3 regions of the Pantoea sp. y20 genome follow, and region 3 is predicted to be linked to each of the others. Evidence: riboswitches for the same ligand, from Rfam matches in the RefSeq annotation. Region 3 holds a riboswitch; each other region holds the start of a gene.
What was found. A riboswitch is a leader RNA that binds a small molecule or an ion and turns the genes downstream of it on or off. The one in region 3 is predicted to bind thiamine pyrophosphate.

Region 1: it holds a riboswitch for thiamine pyrophosphate, as region 3 does, so the genes downstream of both, ACYAC5_RS20785 (FAD-dependent oxidoreductase) here and thiC (phosphomethylpyrimidine synthase ThiC) in region 3, are expected to answer to the same signal.
Region 2: it holds a riboswitch for thiamine pyrophosphate, as region 3 does, so the genes downstream of both, ACYAC5_RS23060 (LuxE/PaaK family acyltransferase) here and thiC (phosphomethylpyrimidine synthase ThiC) in region 3, are expected to answer to the same signal.

The regions. Positions count from the first base shown of each region.
Region 1 is NZ_JBUBNJ010000002.1:212,446-218,124, reverse strand. Features, by position in the region: gene ACYAC5_RS20795 (thiazole synthase) at 1-684, opposite strand, end outside; gene thiS (sulfur carrier protein ThiS) at 688-885, opposite strand; gene ACYAC5_RS20785 (FAD-dependent oxidoreductase) at 869-1,813, opposite strand; TPP riboswitch at 1,943-2,062, opposite strand; gene ACYAC5_RS20780 (6,7-dimethyl-8-ribityllumazine synthase) at 2,238-2,675, shown strand; gene ACYAC5_RS20775 (pirin family protein) at 2,805-3,530, opposite strand; gene ACYAC5_RS20770 (LysR family transcriptional regulator) at 3,654-4,529, shown strand; gene ACYAC5_RS20765 (MFS transporter) at 4,634-5,679, opposite strand, start outside.
Region 2 is NZ_JBUBNJ010000002.1:712,581-718,259, reverse strand. Features, by position in the region: gene ACYAC5_RS23075 (M20 family metallopeptidase) at 1-535, shown strand, start outside; gene ACYAC5_RS23070 (NYN domain-containing protein) at 713-1,402, opposite strand; gene ACYAC5_RS23065 (DksA/TraR family C4-type zinc finger protein) at 1,739-2,005, opposite strand; TPP riboswitch at 2,129-2,256, shown strand; gene ACYAC5_RS23060 (LuxE/PaaK family acyltransferase) at 2,358-3,440, shown strand; gene ACYAC5_RS23055 (acyl-CoA reductase) at 3,437-4,885, shown strand; gene ACYAC5_RS23050 (3-oxoacyl-ACP reductase) at 5,000-5,679, shown strand, end outside.
Region 3 is NZ_CM142816.1:285,240-290,918, reverse strand. Features, by position in the region: gene ACYAC5_RS01330 (YjaG family protein) at 1-89, opposite strand, end outside; gene nfi (deoxyribonuclease V) at 152-820, opposite strand; gene hemE (uroporphyrinogen decarboxylase) at 823-1,890, opposite strand; gene nudC (NAD(+) diphosphatase) at 1,930-2,703, opposite strand; gene rsd (sigma D regulator) at 2,792-3,298, shown strand; TPP riboswitch at 3,534-3,634, shown strand; gene thiC (phosphomethylpyrimidine synthase ThiC) at 3,725-5,647, shown strand; gene thiE (thiamine phosphate synthase) at 5,644-5,679, shown strand, end outside.

The sequences.
Region 1 (5,679 bases), on a different replicon from region 3:
GCGCGCGGCTTGTCCGGCTTCAATCGCCAGCCGGAAAGCGTTGGCCATGCCGATTGGATCGCCGGCTTTGGCGACGGCGGTGTTGAGCAAAATGCCATCGAAGCCCATTTCCATCGCCTGCGCCGCCTGCGACGGCGCGCCAATGCCCGCATCAATGATCAGCGGGATGTCGCTGAACCACGCACGCATGGCGCGCAGGCCGTCGATGTTACGCAAACCCTGGCCGGAACCAATCGGCGCGCCCCACGGCATCAACAGTTCGCAGCCCGCCGCCAGCAGCTTTTCGCCGACGATCAGATCTTCGGTGGTGTACGGAAATACCTGAAAACCCTCTGCGCTGAGGATGCGCGCGGCTTCCACCAGTGCGAAAGGATCGGGTTGCAGCGTGTCGGCATGACCAATCACTTCCAGTTTGATCCACGCGGTGTTGAACAGTTCGCGCGCCATGTGCGCGGTGGTGACGGCCTCTTTTACCGTGTGACAACCGGCGGTATTCGGTAACACGCGGATATTGAGGCTGGTCAGCAGTTCGCGGAATGCCGCGCCTGCCGCGCCTTCGCGCCGCAAACTGACGGTGATGATGTCGGTGCCAGCGGCGGCAATCGCCTGCTGCAAAATAGCGGGTGAAGGATAGCCAGCGGTGCCGAGCAGGAAGCGTGATTGCGGTTCAAAATCGTAAAACATCGCTTAACCTCCCTGCATCGGTGACAGCACTTCAAGCTGGCAACCTTCATCCAGCCGCTGCGTGTCGTACTGACTTTTTGGCACAAACGCACCGTTATAGGCGGTGGCGACGCAGGCCACATCAATTTGCTGCTCGATCAGCAATTCGCTCAGGCTTGTTGCCTGCGTGTTGATGAGGCGGCCGTTAAGCTGAATATTCATAGTTGAGCTCCCCAGAAATGCGTTGCATCAGCTGCTCTGCCAGCATTGGCGCCAGTAGAAAACCGTGGCGATACATGCCGTTGAGATAAAAGGTGTGATTGTGATAGTGGATTTCCGGCAGATTCGCCGGATAAGCCGGACGCAGCCCGCTGCCGCTCTCAATCACGCGCGCTTCGGCTAATGCGGGATGGATGGCATAGGCGGCGCTGAGTAACTCCATCATGGCGCGCGCGCTGATGGCGCTGGCATCGTCGCTCTCAATCATGGTGGCGCCGAGCATAAAATGGCCGCCGCGACGCGGCACCAGATAGCAGGGAAAACGCGGATGCAGCAGACGAATCGGGCGGGAAAACTGCACTTCATCGCTGTGCAAAATCAGCATCTCGCCGCGCACCGCGCGCAGGCGCGGCAGTTGCGGCGCAGCGTGGATGCCGCGACAATCGATAATTTGGCCGCTCGGCGCGTGATTGCTGAATGACACGCCGCGCGCGATCAGCGCGTCACGCATCTCCTGCAACGCCAGACGCGGATCGAGATGCGCTTCACCGGCGAAAAACAGACCGCGCGTAAAGCGCCCTTCCAGCGCCGGTTCAATGTTGGCGGGATCGACCCATTGATGCTGCTCGGTCATGCGGGCGAAACGGTTGAGTTCCTGGCTATCGCGCGGCGGCGCAACCACCAACGTGCCCTGATGCTCGACGCTGCTGACGCGCTGTTGCCACCACGCGGCGGCGTGTTGCCCAAGAGTGATAACATCGCGCGGCGCGCTCTCGGCTTCACACCAGGGCGCCAGCATGCCGCCAGCAAACCACGATGCCGGGCGGCGCGCGTCATCGCCCATCACCTCAACGTCTTCACCGCGTTCCGCTAGTAAAGTGGCTACGCATAGGCCCGCCACGCCGCAGCCAAGCACGCTCCAGCGGCTCACAGCGCCGGTTCCAGGATGTTCAAACAGGGGGAATTCACATCGGCCTCTCAGTGTTAGCTGAGACCCGCAGATACAGGAGAAGGGAAATGGCGCATACATCGAGCTGGTTTGAGCGCCAGACAGCCCAATGATAAAGACTGTCAGTCTTCCTACGCCAGTATCAACTGGGTCAGGTTCAAAGGGTCGCTAAACCGCGCAGTGCGCTATTAGCCTCTCAGTCTCTTTGGCGAGACTCCCCCGACGCGTCTATTTGTATTGCAGGCGATGGTCGCCGTCAAGCGCGGAATAACCGGATGCTTTACGTGGCATTTAGCATCACGGCATTTATCGCTACTTAGGCTTTGTGGATCACAAACGTAACATATGGTATACAAACACATTATTTTATGCGCAAGAAAACATTACAGGTGATGTCGGAATAACCATGAACAATATTAAAATTGCATTTATTAAAGCCGGCTGGCACAAAGAAATTGTCCATAATGCCTTGGTGGGTTTTGAAAAAGAATTAGCCGATCAATCCGTAGAAGCGGAATTAAAAGTGCTGGAAGTGCCTGGCGCATTTGAAATGCCGCTGCTGGCTAAGCGTTTGGCCGAAACCGGCAAATACGATGCGATTGTCTGCGCTGCGCTGGTGGTTGACGGCGGTATCTATCGCCATGATTTCGTTGCCGCTGCGGTGGTTGATGGCTTGATGAATGTGCAGCTGACCACCAACGTACCGGTATTTTCCGTTTCTTTAACGCCACATAATTTCCAGCCGGTTGATGTGATTGAAAACTTCTATACCGAGCATTTCATTAAGAAAGGCAAAGAAGCGGCGCGCGCAGTGTTAGCGATCCATAATTTGTCGATTGATTGATGCATTAAAAAGGGAGCACCTCTTCAGGCGCTCCCTTTTTATTTATGATGACCTTCAACGGCTCATTTTCAGAATAGTGCCAGTCATCTCGTAAAATAGTCTAACGAACAAAGTACTTGCTATTCGTCATTAACGCTGTGGATGATTCACTTCCAGCGGACGCAGATCAAACACCAGCACTTCCGCATCATCACCGTTAGCAAACTGCAGCGCGCTTTCGTTGCGAACGCGTGCACCGTCGCCCTCTTTGAACTTCACGCCGTTCACTTCGATGCTGCCGCGAGCCACGTGAATATAGGCGTAACGATCGGCATCCAACGCGAAGGTTTGCTGCTCGACACCGTCGAACAGTCCGGCATAAACGCGAATATCCTGACGCACGCTGAGTGAACCGTTATCCCCTGCCGGCGAAATAATCAGGCGCAGCTGACCGCGTTTGTCACGTTCCGCCACTGAAATCTGCTGATAACCGGGAGGCGAATTACGTTCGCCAGGCACAATCCAGATCTGCAGGAAGTGCACGTTGTCCGTTTTCGAGTGGTTAAACTCGCTGTGCGTGACGCCGCTGCCGGCGCTCATTAGCTGCACATCACCCGGCACAATCACCGAACCGGTGCCCATGGAATCTTTATGCTCCAGCGCGCCTTCCAGCACGTAGGAGATGATCTCCATGTTGTTGTGCGGATGCGCACCAAAACCGCGACCCGGTGCAACGCGGTCATCATTGATCACCAGCAAATCTGAGAAGCCGGTTTGTTTTGGATCCCAGTAACTGGCAAAAGAGAACGTATGATGCGAGTTCAACCAACCGTGGTCACCCACTCCGCGTTGTTCTGACAGGCGTTGTTCAATCATGGTCTGCTCCTCAAATTTGCTGTTGGGAGGCGATTGCCCTTCCCGTTGCAAACAAGTATACGTAAACTGATTTGCCTAACAATGCGTCAAAATGACAATGACTGTCACCGAAAAGTGGACAATATGCAGATTGAAGATCTCCGTATTTATGTAGCCGTCATCAAAGCTGGCAACTTCACCGCTGCCGCCGAACAGCTGATGCTGTCGAAGCAGTATGTCAGCCGCCGCATCGCCGCGCTGGAGGAGTCGCTTGGCGCGCGGCTGCTGAATCGCAACACGCGGAAGTTATCGGTAACCGATAACGGCCAGCTGTTTGCGCAGCACGCGCAGCGCATTCTCGATGATGTGCAGGAAGCCGAGCTGGCGGTATCGGGGCGTCGTCAGGTGCTGCAGGGCAGCTTCCGCCTGAGCGTGCCGATGTCGTTTGGTATCAGCCATTTGTCGCCGTTTATTGCCGAGTTTCTCAGCCAGCATCCGGGGTTGCAGTTTCAGGTTGAACTGGCGGATCGGCATGTCGATATGGTGGGTGAAGGATTTGATATGGCGATTCGCATCGGTACGCTGCCAGATTCGAGTTTGATCGCCAGGCGACTGGGCGAGTTCCGCCGCGTGATCTGCGGCAGCCCGTCCTACCTGCAGGGCGCAGGCGCACCGCGAACGCCGGAGGAGCTGAGCGAGCATTTGTGTCTGCGCTACGGGCGCGAAAGCCAGACCGGCTGGGAACTGTTTAACGGCGACCAGCGCAAAGTGATTAGCGTGCATGGGCCGATGGTGAGTAATAACGGGGAAATGCTGCGCGACGCAGCAGTGGCCGGATTGGGTCTGATTATGCTGCCAGAGTTTATTGTGGCGCCAGCGCTGGCGAGCGGTGAGCTGGTGAAGGTGCTGGAAGAGTGGCAGCCGACCTCGCTCCATCTCAATGCGCTCTATCCGCAGCACCGTCAGCGCAGTGAGATCAATCGGGTGTTTATGACATTTTTGCAGCAGAAGTTGGCGTAAAAATTAAGTCCCCGTTGCGGCGCGATCTAATGCGCATATCAAGGGCGGCAATGTGCCCATCCCGGCAATACGTAATATATCGCGCCGCTACGGTAGGTAGGGTGTTAATGACTTTCGTGTGCAAAGGTAATCGATTTACGGCGCGCATCGCGCATCGCCACCGCATGGATCAGCAGACCCAACACCGCCAGAATCGCGCCTACCCAACCGGTGGATTGCCATCCCAGACCAGCTGAAATGGTCACGCCGCCCAGCCATGCACCGAGCGCGTTAGCGAGGTTAAACGCCGAATGGTTCATTGCCGCCGCCATGGTTTGCGCATCACCGGCAACATCCATCAAACGGATCTGCAACACCGCCGCCAGCGCTACCATGGTGCCCACCAGCATGACGTTGATGGCACCTGCCAGCGCATAATGCGCGGCAAACACGAAGGCGCTGAGCACCAAAAATGACCAGATCAGCAAAATGCGGATGGTCTTTTCAATGCCGCGATCGGCCAGACGACCGCCAGCGATGTTACCGATGATCATGCCTAAACCAAACAACGCCAGCACCGCCGGGATCCAGCTCACCGGCATCTGCGCCAGTTCGGTCATGGTCGGCTTCACGTAGCTAAACACCGAAAACAAACCGCCGCTGCCCACCGCGCCAATCGCCAGCGTCAGCAGTACCTGTTTGCGCGTCAGCGCCGACAATTCGCGCAGCGGGCTGGCATTTTTGTCGCCCGCTACGTTTGGCACCCACAGCCAGATCAGCAGCAAGGTCACCAGCGCCAGACCGCCGACAATGGCAAAGGCATCGCGCCAACCAAACCATTGGCCGATAGCGGTGACGGCGGGCACGCCGAGTAAGTTGGCGATGGTCAGGCCGAACAGCACCATCGAGACCGCTTGCGCGCGTTTGCGCCGTTCAACCAAACCGGCTGCGACCAGCGCCGCCACGCCGAAGAAGGTGCCATGTGGGAAACCGGCGAGGAAACGCGCCAGCAGCATCGAGTAGTATCCCGGCGCTATGGCGCTCAGCAGGTTGCCGGCGGCAAACAGGCCCATTAGCGTCATCAGGAAATTACGACGTGAAGCGCGCGCGCCCAGCACCGCCAGCAGCGGCGCACCAATCACCACGCCCAGCGCATAGATGCTGATGAGAT
Region 2 (5,679 bases), on a different replicon from region 3:
TCGCAAGATTAACCGTGGTCATATCGGTACCGTGCATGGCGCGTTAGGCCGCGATCTGGAAGAGTGGCGACCGCCGCAGGTGGCTGACTTTGTGCGCTTAAAAGGCTCGGCACGTTTCGCGCCAGGACAAACGGTGGAAGGTGTGCTCGCCGATCTGCAGGCGCTGCTGAATACCTTATGCCAACGCTATCCGGGCCTGAAAGCCGAGCTTTATGATGATGGCATTCGTGATAAACCCACCATGTTACCGTTCGAAGTGTCCCCGGAGTCCGCCATCGTCAAAGCGGTGAATCGCGGCTGGAAAACCGTGCGCGGCACCGAACAGCCCACCGGCGTGATCACGCCTCCGGCGTTCTTCGGCACCGATGCGGCACATCTCTATCAGCATGCGGGCATGGAAGGGATCGTCTGTGGGCCAGGCGGCAAATACAACACCATGCCGGATGAGCGCGTAGAAATCAGTGAATTCCTCGACATGGTGCGCATCTATCTGCTGGCCATTCTGGAGATTTGCCAGCCGGTTGAGGCCGCGTAATGCAGGTTTAAGCGCTGATGAGAGCTGATAGGATTTAGCCTGACGCAGGACGTTGAACTGAATGATTTATCAGTAACCGTTCCCGCATTACGTTTCGATATGAAATAGGCCACGACGGAGAACATCGCGAGCTATGCCATTTACCGCGAGGCGCATTAAATGGCGTGGTTTTGATGCTTACCAATATTCGGGTTTAACCGCAGGTTTTTTATGCGTCGCAACCCGAACAGGAAACTGGCATGCATCAAGCTCTTCATTGGTGATCGTTCTGCGTATCCAGTGACTATGATTCTGCAGTGAACCCGGAACACCACGGACGTTGCCCTGGCGGTGCGGCAAAATGATCCCGATACGAATGTCGGGAAAATCTTCGCGAATCGCCTTAAGTGCTGGCGTCATGTCGGTGTCAGCCGATACTAACACCAGCTGCGCGATCCTCTCTTCTATTGGCAACGTCTGCTGTTTAGCAAACAAACGATACATGCTGATGGCAATATTCACGTCGGTTTCTTTCTCTTCCAGCTCCCAGATATCTACCTTATCGAGACGTGATGCGGGTAGTTTTTTACTAATGAAACGTGGAGCCCGAGCGTGCTCAAGTCGATGACGTCCGGTGAAGATATTTATTCCGGTCGTTTTCAGCGCGCGAATATAAGTATCCTGAGCGTGTCGGGATTCAATACCGCGTGTGGCGAGGTGGGGAATAACCGAGGAGGTATAATAATTTATTGTTTCAATTATGGCAGTCGGATCCTGTACCCGGCATATATGCGACAGCAGCAATGACAAGTTGAGCCATTTATAAGGCGTACCTGCAAGGAGTCCATAAAATACATTGTATCCATCAATGAATATTGCAGTACGCACTCTTATCCTTCCTTAAGATACGAAAAAACCGGCCTGAGCCGGTTTTTTCACCCTAACGGCCAGTGAACTGAATCGCTGCGTACAGGGTTGAGTTGTGTGGCTAACTTATCAGCATTACTGGCTAAACTCAAGTTGCTCAAGGTGAAATCTAAGCCATAAAGTTTGTAAAATTAGGCTCTTCTTTCGGCTTCAGCAATAGTGCTGCAGTATTTAACTTTGAAAAATCGGGAGATATGCGAATGGTCTTGCTTCAGATTAATGGTAATTCTAATTAAAAGTAACGAGTGCAAATGAAATTTTAAAATATCCATTAACCTGAATTGCTAATTTAAATAACTATCTCAACTGACTATCCTTACTTCCACGGCGGTTATAACCGCTGATCGCCGCCTGTTTTTTATCGATCTTGCTCTGGCAATTCACGCAGTAACGTACGCCAGCCAATGCTGCGCGACGCGCTTCCGGGATCGGTTCGCCGCACTCGTCGCAAAATTCAGCACTTTCACCGTGCCCAAGATTTTCACGAGCGCGTGCCACCGCATCATCTACCGTGGCATCAATTTGTTTGTGTACCGCACCATCTTCTGACCAACCGCCAGCCATACATCACCTCCGCAAATACTCATGCTCTGAGTATAAGACATGACGTGATTTGTGTCGGGCAGCTCAAATTTTCACGCGTATTTAACATGGTTGACACATCATCGCGCGCCATCCTAGACTGCGGCTTGTTCCAAGGGGTGCTCTGTTAAGGGGCTGAGATTCTACCGGCTGGCGTGTATGCGCGGGCAACGTAGTGACCCTCTGAACCTGATCCGGCTAATACCGGCGTAGGGATGCGGAACCGCAGGGCGATATCGCGCCCTGATTCCCTCTTTGTGCTTTGTAGCGGACAGTTCGCGCTCTTCAGGCGTTGCCTGAGAGTCTCTGCGCAATCGCAAAGGTGGCGACGCACATGAACGAAACACACATCATCCAGGCTCTGCTGACATTCCTGCAGCGCGAAGATAGCTCAGACGACGATTTCAACCAGCTGGCCCTCGAAATCTTCGCTTATCAGTTCGCACACAATTCCCCTTATCGCCGCTTCGCCACCCAGCGCGGACGCACGCCGCTGACGGTGAAAAACTGGCGCAACATTCCCGCCATCCCGATTAATGCCTTCAAAGATCTGACGCTCAGCTGCCGTCCCACCGACCAAATTGCCGAGATCTTTATGACCAGCGGCACCACCGGCACGGTAAAAGGGCGCAGTTACCATTCGACGCTGGAGGTGTGGAAAAAATCGATGCTGCTCAACTTCCGCCGTCGCTTTATGGCGGGCCGCGATCGCATCCGCATGGGCATTTTGTTCCCGGATACTGTAGCGATGCCGAACTCCTCGCTGGCGACCTATCTTAAATTGGCGCTGCAGGAGTGTGGCACGCCGGACAGTGAAGTGATGGTGGGCGAACATGGCCTCGAAACCAATCGTCTGTTCACTGCGCTGGAACAGGCCGAAGCGGGCGGCGAACCGTACGCGTTGCTGGGCGCCAGTTACAGCTTTGTGCCTCTGCTGGATAACATGCAGCGCCAAAAACGCCGCTTCGCGCTGCCAGCAGGTAGCCGCATTCTCGATACCGGCGGTTTCAAAGGCCAGTCGCGCGAGATGGGCGCGGAAGAATTCTACGCTTCGCTCTCTCATGCCTTCGGCATTCCGCGTTCCCACTGCATCAACATGTACGGCATGACGGAAATCAGCACGCAGTTTTACGACGCGGGCAATGAGCGCTGCCCGCCGGTGAAATCCGGGCCGCACTGGATCCGCACGCGCGTGGTCAATCCGCTTACCGGTGATGATGTGCCGGACGGCGAAGTTGGCGTGCTGGCGCATCACGATCTGGCGCATTTCAACTCGGTGTCCGCTTTGTTAACGGAAGATGCAGGCGTGATGGTGCCCGGTGGATTCCATCTGCTGGGACGCGCGACCGGCGCTGATGCCAAAGGCTGTTCGCTGACCATGGAAGCGTTTCTCGCCAGCGCGCAGGCACAGTCGTGAAAGAAATTGCCGGACATCTGCCGGGCCTCTCCGCTGACGAAGTGCATTGGCACACGCTGAGTTTCAATCATCGTGGCGAAAGCCTCGAGGTTTGCGTTCCGCAACTTGATGACGCGCAGATAAAGGCGCTCGCAACGCGCATCCGCACCAACGCCCGCGCTTATCTCCAGCAGCTGAGCGTGGCGCAGATCATGGGCATCATTGATGAAGCGGTGGCGCGACTGCTCGATCGTCATCATCCACTGCGCATCAAGGCCGAAAAGCTGCTGCCCATCGTCACCGGTTACGATGCCGAGATGGTGCGGCTTGGCCTTACCGGCTATCTGAAAACCTTTCGTCAGCCGCAGCTGAAGCGCTTTCTGGCGGAGGATTTCGCCGATGCGCAGATGCTCGACGATTTCCAGCCGCGCCCCAAAGGCGGCTTTGCGCGCGCATTTGGCCCGCAATTGTTAATGCATATCTGGGCGGGCAACGTGCCGGGCTTGCCGCTGTGGAGTTTGATTTGCGGTCTGCTGGTTAAGGCGGGCACCATCGGTAAACTGCCAGGCAATGAGCCGCTGATGGCAAGCTGGTTCGCGCAGTTGCTGGCGGAGATCGATCCTAACCTGGGCGAATGTATCGCGGTGGTGTGGTGGAAAGGCGGCGATGCGCAAACCGAACTAACGTGGCTGCGTCAGCCCGATGCGCTGGTGGCTTATGGTGGAAATTCAACGCTGGCGGCGATCCAACAGCGTTTGCCGGTTACCACGCGCTTTCTGCCGCACGGCCATAAAATCAGCTTCGGAATGGTGGCGCGTTCGGCGCTGAATGTACGGCAAGGCGCGGAGCTGGCGCGTCGCGTGGCTTACGACGTGATGCGTTACGACCAAGCCGGTTGTTACTCGCCGCAAATGCTGTTTGTCGAGCGCGGCGGCAAGGTGTCGCCGGATGAGTTCGCCAGCTACATCGCCCATGAACTCGCCGCGCTGGCGCACAAACATCCGCGCCGTCCGCTGGCGAGCGAAGAGATCAACAGCATTGCCGCGTGGCGTAATGGCGAGGAGATTCGCGCGCTGGGCGGCGATCGTACGCTTTACGGCGAGGCGGCAGACGATTGGGCAGTGGTGAGCGTTGATCATGCGGAGCCTTTATCGCCGGCGGCATTGGGCCGTACGTTGAAAGTGGTGTGCGTGGATGCGCTGGAGGAAGTGGTCGATTTGGTGGCGCCGCAGCGGCATTTTCTGCAAACCGCAGGCGTGGCGGCCGCGCCGCAGGCGTTGTTCGGCATTTCGGCTCTGCTCGGGCAAGTGGGCGTTACGCGCATCGCGGCGTTCGGCAATATGACCTCGCCGGAAGCGGGCTGGCATCACGATGGACGTTTTAGTTTGCTCGATCTGGTGACCATCACGGAGATCGAGCAGGGCGCAGAAGCGACCGCCGAGCGTTACGCACCGTATGCGGAGTGACGCGGTAACAGATCGCACATACCGTAGCGGTGCAATTTATTGCGCATCAATCAGCTGCGCGCGATAAATCGCGCCGCTACAGATATTACGTGACCATATCAACCTGGAGCCAAAATGAAATTCTCCAACCAAACAGTTCTGGTAACCGGCGCAAGCCGCGGCATTGGTGCAGCGATCGCTAAAGCCTTCGCCGCAGAAGGCGCGTTTGTGGTGGTGAACTATCTGCGCAATGAAGCTGCCGCTGCGGGCGTGGTTGAGGAGTGCCGCGCATTGGGCGGCGACGCGCTGGCGATTGCCGCCGATGTCACCTTTGAGCAGCAGGTCAACGCCATGATGGAGCAGATCGTCAACGCCACCGGCCGCCTCGATGCGGTAATCAACAACGCTTTCGCACCCTACGTTTTCGACACTGAAAATCGTTCACGTTTCTGGGAAGCGTCGTGGTCAGGCTATCAGTCGCAGTTCGATGGCGCGGTAAAAGCCGCCTATAACGTCTGCCAGGGTGCGCTGCCTTTAATGCGCGCGCGCGTGCGCGGCAGTATCGTTAATCTCACCAGCGATCTGGTGGCGCGTCCTTCCGTGCCTTACCACGATTACATCACCGCGAAAGCGGCATTGACCGGCTTTAGCCGCACGCTGGCGACGGAGCTGGGCCCGCTAGGGATCCGCGTAAACTGCGTGGCGCCCGGCCTGGTGTATCCCACCGATGCCAGCCAGGCAACGCGCGAAGCGGTGCGTGATCTCCTCACCGCACAAACCCCGCTGCGGCGCATCGCGCGACCGGAAGATGTTAC
Region 3 (5,679 bases):
AACATACGCTCGCAAAGGCAGGCCATGAAAGTCATATGCTGCCAGCTTTCAAGCTTCGCCAGACGCAAATGGACGGGATTCTGTAACATCAAACTTACTCTCAATAGGTTAGCTGGCGGCAGTGTACCGCAAAAGCCGGGCACAAACAGCGTTAAGGCGTGTTTTGCCAGCGCAGAAAGGCCGGGCGTCCGGAGGCGACAGCATCCGCCCAACGCGTCGGTTCCGGCAAACGATAGCCCGCAGTACAGGCTTCCACCCATTGCAATGCGCTATCCATGCTGACGCGATGGCCGGTCGAGATAAACAGCGGATTACAGCGCGCTTTACTGCGCCATACCCAGCCAATCTGTTCGCCTTTGTCGAGCAGCGGCTGACGGCTGCCTGGCTCGGCGTCCAGCTCAGCAAAACGTCCACACAAACGCTTCTTCGCCACGCCAATGGTGGGCACATCCACCAGCGAACCGAAATGCGCCGCCACGCCAAGCCGACGGGGATGGGAAATACCGTGGCCATCCACAAACAGCAGATCGGGCAACTGGGAGAGCTGCTGCCAGGCTTCCAGCAGCGCCGGCATTTCGCGGAAGGATAAGAAGCCCGGAATATAGGGCATGGTGGTGGCCACGCGCGCAATGCGGTGTTCCACCAGCTTTAAGGATGGATACTCGAGGATGATCAGAGCCGCGCGCGTGATCTCGCCGCCCTGTTCAAATCCCACGTCGGCACCACCAATAAAGCGTGGCGGCAGCACATCGAAATCATCCTGCCGCACCACATCAGCAGCGCGCTGTAACTGTTCCTGGCGTAGTGCGGCTAAATCCATCATCAGCCCTGATGATACGGACGTGACAGACGATGCACCGCTTCAACAAACGCACCAGCATGCTCAGGCGGCACATCAGGATGGATGCCGTGGCCCAGGTTAAACACGTGACCTTCGCCAGTGCCAAAACCTTCGAGAATCCCGGCGACTTCCTGCTCAATGCGCGCAGGCGGTGCATACAGCATGGAAGGATCCATGTTGCCCTGCAGCGCCACTTTATCACCCACACGACGACGCGCATCGGCGATATCGGTGGTCCAGTCGAGTCCCAGCGCATCGCAGCCGGTCGCCGCTATCGCTTCCAGCCATTGGCCGCCACCTTTAGTGAACAGCGTAATAGGAACGCGGCGACCTTCATTCTCATGCAGCACGCTATCGACGATTTTATGCATGTAATAGAGCGAGAATTCGCGATAGTCGCGTCCGGTCAGCACGCCGCCCCATGTGTCGAACACCATGACCGACTGCGCGCCAGCTTTGATCTGCGCATTGAGATAAAGAATCACGCTATCTGCCAGCTTATCCAGCAGCTTGTGCAGGGTTTGCGGCTCGGCGTACATCATCTTTTTAATTTTGGTGAACGCTTTGCTGCTGCCGCCTTCAACCATGTAGGTTGCCAGCGTCCATGGGCTGCCGGAGAAACCGATCAGCGGCACTTCGCCTTTCAGGTTGTGACGAATGGTACGCACCGCGTTCATCACATAACCGAGCTCTTGCTCTGGATCCGGCACTGGCAGATTGTCGACATCCGCACGGCAGGTGATCGGATTGGAGAAACGCGGGCCTTCGCCGGTCTCAAAGTAGAGCCCAAGTCCCATCGCATCCGGAATGGTGAGGATATCGCTGAAGAGAATTGCCGCATCCAGCGCATAGCGACGCAGCGGTTGCAGCGTGACTTCACACGCCAGCTCAGCATTCTTACACAGCGACATAAAATCACCGGCTTCAGCGCGCGTGGCTTTGTACTCCGGCAAATAACGCCCGGCTTGTCGCATCATCCATACCGGTGTGACATCTACCGGCTGACGTAACAGGGCGCGCAGATAACGATCGTTCTTCAGTTCACTCATAATGGGCTCTCTCATGCTAAGGCCAGCAGTGTAGCATTTTCACGCCGCGCTGGCGCGGCACAGGGCAACGGTATCTTCAATCAGGCGACGCGCCACCGTGCCGGGCGGCGGCAACAGCGGCAGATCGTCGTAGCGATACCAGCCGGCATCCAGCAGCTCTTTGCCGTCGTGTTGCAGATCGCCGCCGTCATATTCCGCCATATACGCCATCATCAGAGAGTGCGGGAACGGCCACGGCTGCGAGGTAACGTAACGCACGTTTTTCACCCGCACGTTGCTCTCCTCCATCACTTCCCGCGCCACCGCTTGTTCTAAGGTTTCGCCCACTTCGACAAAGCCCGCCAGCACGGTGTAGATATTGTTACGATGACGCGCATGATTGGCGAGCAGGATCTCATCGCCACGGCGGATAGCCACGATGATGCACGGCGCAATTTGCGGGTAATAACGCTCGCGGCAGTGATTGCACAAGCAGGCAAATTCGCGTTTGCTGATGTGCATCTCATGGCCGCAATAGCCGCACCAGCGATGCGAGCGGTAAAACTCCGCCAGCTGCACGCCACGTCCGGCGATTTGGAACAGGCCGACATCCTCATCAATCAGTTGGCGCACGGAGCCCATGCTGTCCGGACGCGATTCACGTACCAGCCAGACATTCTCGCCCTGCCACTCGCCGATCAAAATCGCGTTGCTGCCGCTGAGGCCAAAATCGCTGGCTAAGCCATGCGGCAATTCGCCCTGCGGCAACCAAAGTTTTTGCTCATGGCTGACAACCCACCATCCAGCGTCTAAGCTTGAGATCTCACGTTGCATCTTAATCGTTGTCCTTAGCGTCAAATCGCACGCTGAAATCCTAATATTAAGTGTGTAATAAACAACTATAACCTACCTGGAGCCCCATATGCTTAACCAGTTAGATAACCTGACAGAGCGTGTAGGCGGCGGAAATGAATTGGTTGATTCATGGCTGCGCGCCCGTCGACAGCTGCTCGTCACTTACTACGAGCTTATTGGCATGAAGCCACAAAAAGATGCGTTATCCACGCTGGATGAACAGGCGCTGGACGCATTTTGTCACAACCTGGTGGATTACCTTTCCACCGGCCATTTCAGCGTGTATGAACACATCATTAGTGAGATGCAGGGTGATAGCCCCTTATTCGTCGCTGCGCAGATTTATCCGGCACTGGAGGCGAATACCGATCGCATCATGCAGCTCTACGATAGCCATCTGCAGCAAGCGATTAACGATGATAATTGCGTGGATTTTCAAACCGCGCTCTCCGAAGTCGGCGAGGTGCTGGAATCGCGCTTCACGCTGGAAGATAAGCTGGTGCAACTCGCCTGGGACAACCAGCTGGCGCTTCCGCCGGTTGCCAACGACAGCGCCATTGCCCGCCCGGCTTAGAACCCCGAAGATGTAAAAAACTTGTTATTCAAGAAAAGCCCTCTTATGCTAAATGGGCTTTTTTATTGTCTTCTTTAACGACAATCAAAAGGCAAATTTTGCGGTTTAAGCGTAGCGTGCGCAGCCAGTTTGCACTCGGACAGCGCGCAGGGACCGGAGCGTACACGTAGTACGTGACGGTCACGAGCACTGCCCAGGTGCAAAATGGCAAGCAAAGTAGCTTAAACCACAAAACACCAACTTGTCGGAGTGCCCTCTAGGGCTGAGACCGTTAATTCGGGATCCGCGGAACCTGATCAGGTTAGTACCTGCGAAGGGAACAAGAGTAGACATTATCAGCACGGTGCATGCTGGCGCCCGGCACCGTACCTGTTACTCCTTCCGAACTCTGGACAAGCAACTTCCAACCGTTACCGGAAACTTGCTATGTCTGCTAAAACTTCTCGTCGTGAACAACGCGCTCAGGCGCAAGAATTTATCGATTCCCTGCAGGGAACCGCTTTCCCCAACTCCAAACGTATCTGGATCACCGGCAGCCGCGCGGATATTCGCGTGCCGATGCGTGAGATACAGCTCAGTCCAACGCACATAGGCGGCAGCAAAGAGAATCCGCACTATGAGCCAAATGAAGCGGTGCCGGTTTACGACACCGCCGGGGCTTATGGCGATCCTCAAGCCACCATTAATGTGCATCAGGGACTCGACAGGCTGCGTGCCAATTGGATCGAAGAACGTGACGACAGCGAAACCATCCACCAGCTGAGTTCCCGTTACACGCAGCAGCGTCTGGCGGATGAAGGCCTGGACCATCTGCGTTTTGAGCAGCTGCCGCAACCGCGCCGTGCCAAAGCGGGTCGCCGGGTTACCCAACTGCACTATGCGCGTCAGGGCATCATCACGCCGGAGATGGAGTTTATCGCGCTGCGTGAAAACATGGGCCGCGAGCGTATTCGCGGTGAAGTGCTGTTACAGCAGCATCCGGGTCACAGCTTTGGTGCCAATCTGCCAGAAAATATCACCGCGGAATTTGTCCGTCAAGAAGTCGCCAATGGGCGCGCCATCATCCCTTCGAACATCAACCATCCCGAATCCGAACCGATGATTATCGGCCGCAACTTCCTGGTGAAAGTGAATGCCAACATTGGCAACTCTGCGGTGAGCTCATCTATTGAAGAGGAAGTGGAGAAGCTGGTGTGGTCAACGCGCTGGGGCGCAGACACTGTGATGGATCTCTCAACCGGCCGCTATATCCATGAAACGCGTGAGTGGATTTTGCGCAATAGTCCGGTGCCGATTGGTACGGTGCCGATTTATCAGGCGCTGGAGAAAGTGAACGGCATTGCAGAAGATCTCAACTGGGAGATTTTCCGCGACACGCTGCTGGAGCAGGCGGAACAAGGCGTTGACTACTTCACTATTCACGCTGGCGTGCTGCTGCGCTATGTGCCGATGACGGCCAAACGCCTGACCGGCATTGTGTCGCGCGGTGGCTCGATTATGGCGAAATGGTGCCTGTCGCATCACACCGAAAATTTCCTCTATCTGCACTTCCGCGAGATTTGTGAAATTTGTGCCGCCTACGATGTGGCGCTGTCACTGGGCGACGGCCTGCGTCCCGGCTCGATTCAGGATGCCAACGATGAGGCGCAATTTGCCGAACTGCATACGCTGGGCGAACTGACCAAAATCGCCTGGGAATACGATGTGCAGGTGATGATTGAAGGTCCGGGCCATGTGCCCATGCAGATGATTCGACGCAATATGACCGAACAGCTTGAGCATTGTCACGAAGCCCCGTTTTACACGCTTGGCCCGCTCACCACCGATATCGCGCCCGGCTATGACCATTTCACTTCCGGCATCGGCGCGGCCATGATTGGCTGGTTCGGCTGCGCCATGCTGTGTTACGTGACGCCGAAAGAGCACCTCGGTTTGCCGAACAAAGAGGATGTGAAGCAAGGGCTGATCACCTACAAGATCGCTGCGCACGCGGCGGATCTGGCGAAAGGTCATCCCGGTGCGCAGATCCGTGACAATGCGATGTCGAAAGCGCGTTTTGAATTCCGCTGGGAAGATCAGTTCAATCTGGCGCTCGATCCGCACACCGCACGCGCCTATCACGATGAAACCCTGCCGCAGGAATCGGGAAAAGTGGCGCACTTCTGCTCGATGTGCGGCCCGAAATTCTGCTCGATGAAAATTACCCAGGAAGTGCGTGAGTTTGCCGCCCGCCAACAGGCTGAAGCCCAGCCGATTGAGATGGGTATGGCGCAAATGTCGAACGCCTTCCGCAATCGTGGCGGCGAGATCTATCACGCTGCCGATACCCTTAAAGAGGAAAATGTATGACCGACGCCTTTCCTGCCACAGCCTCAAAGCTG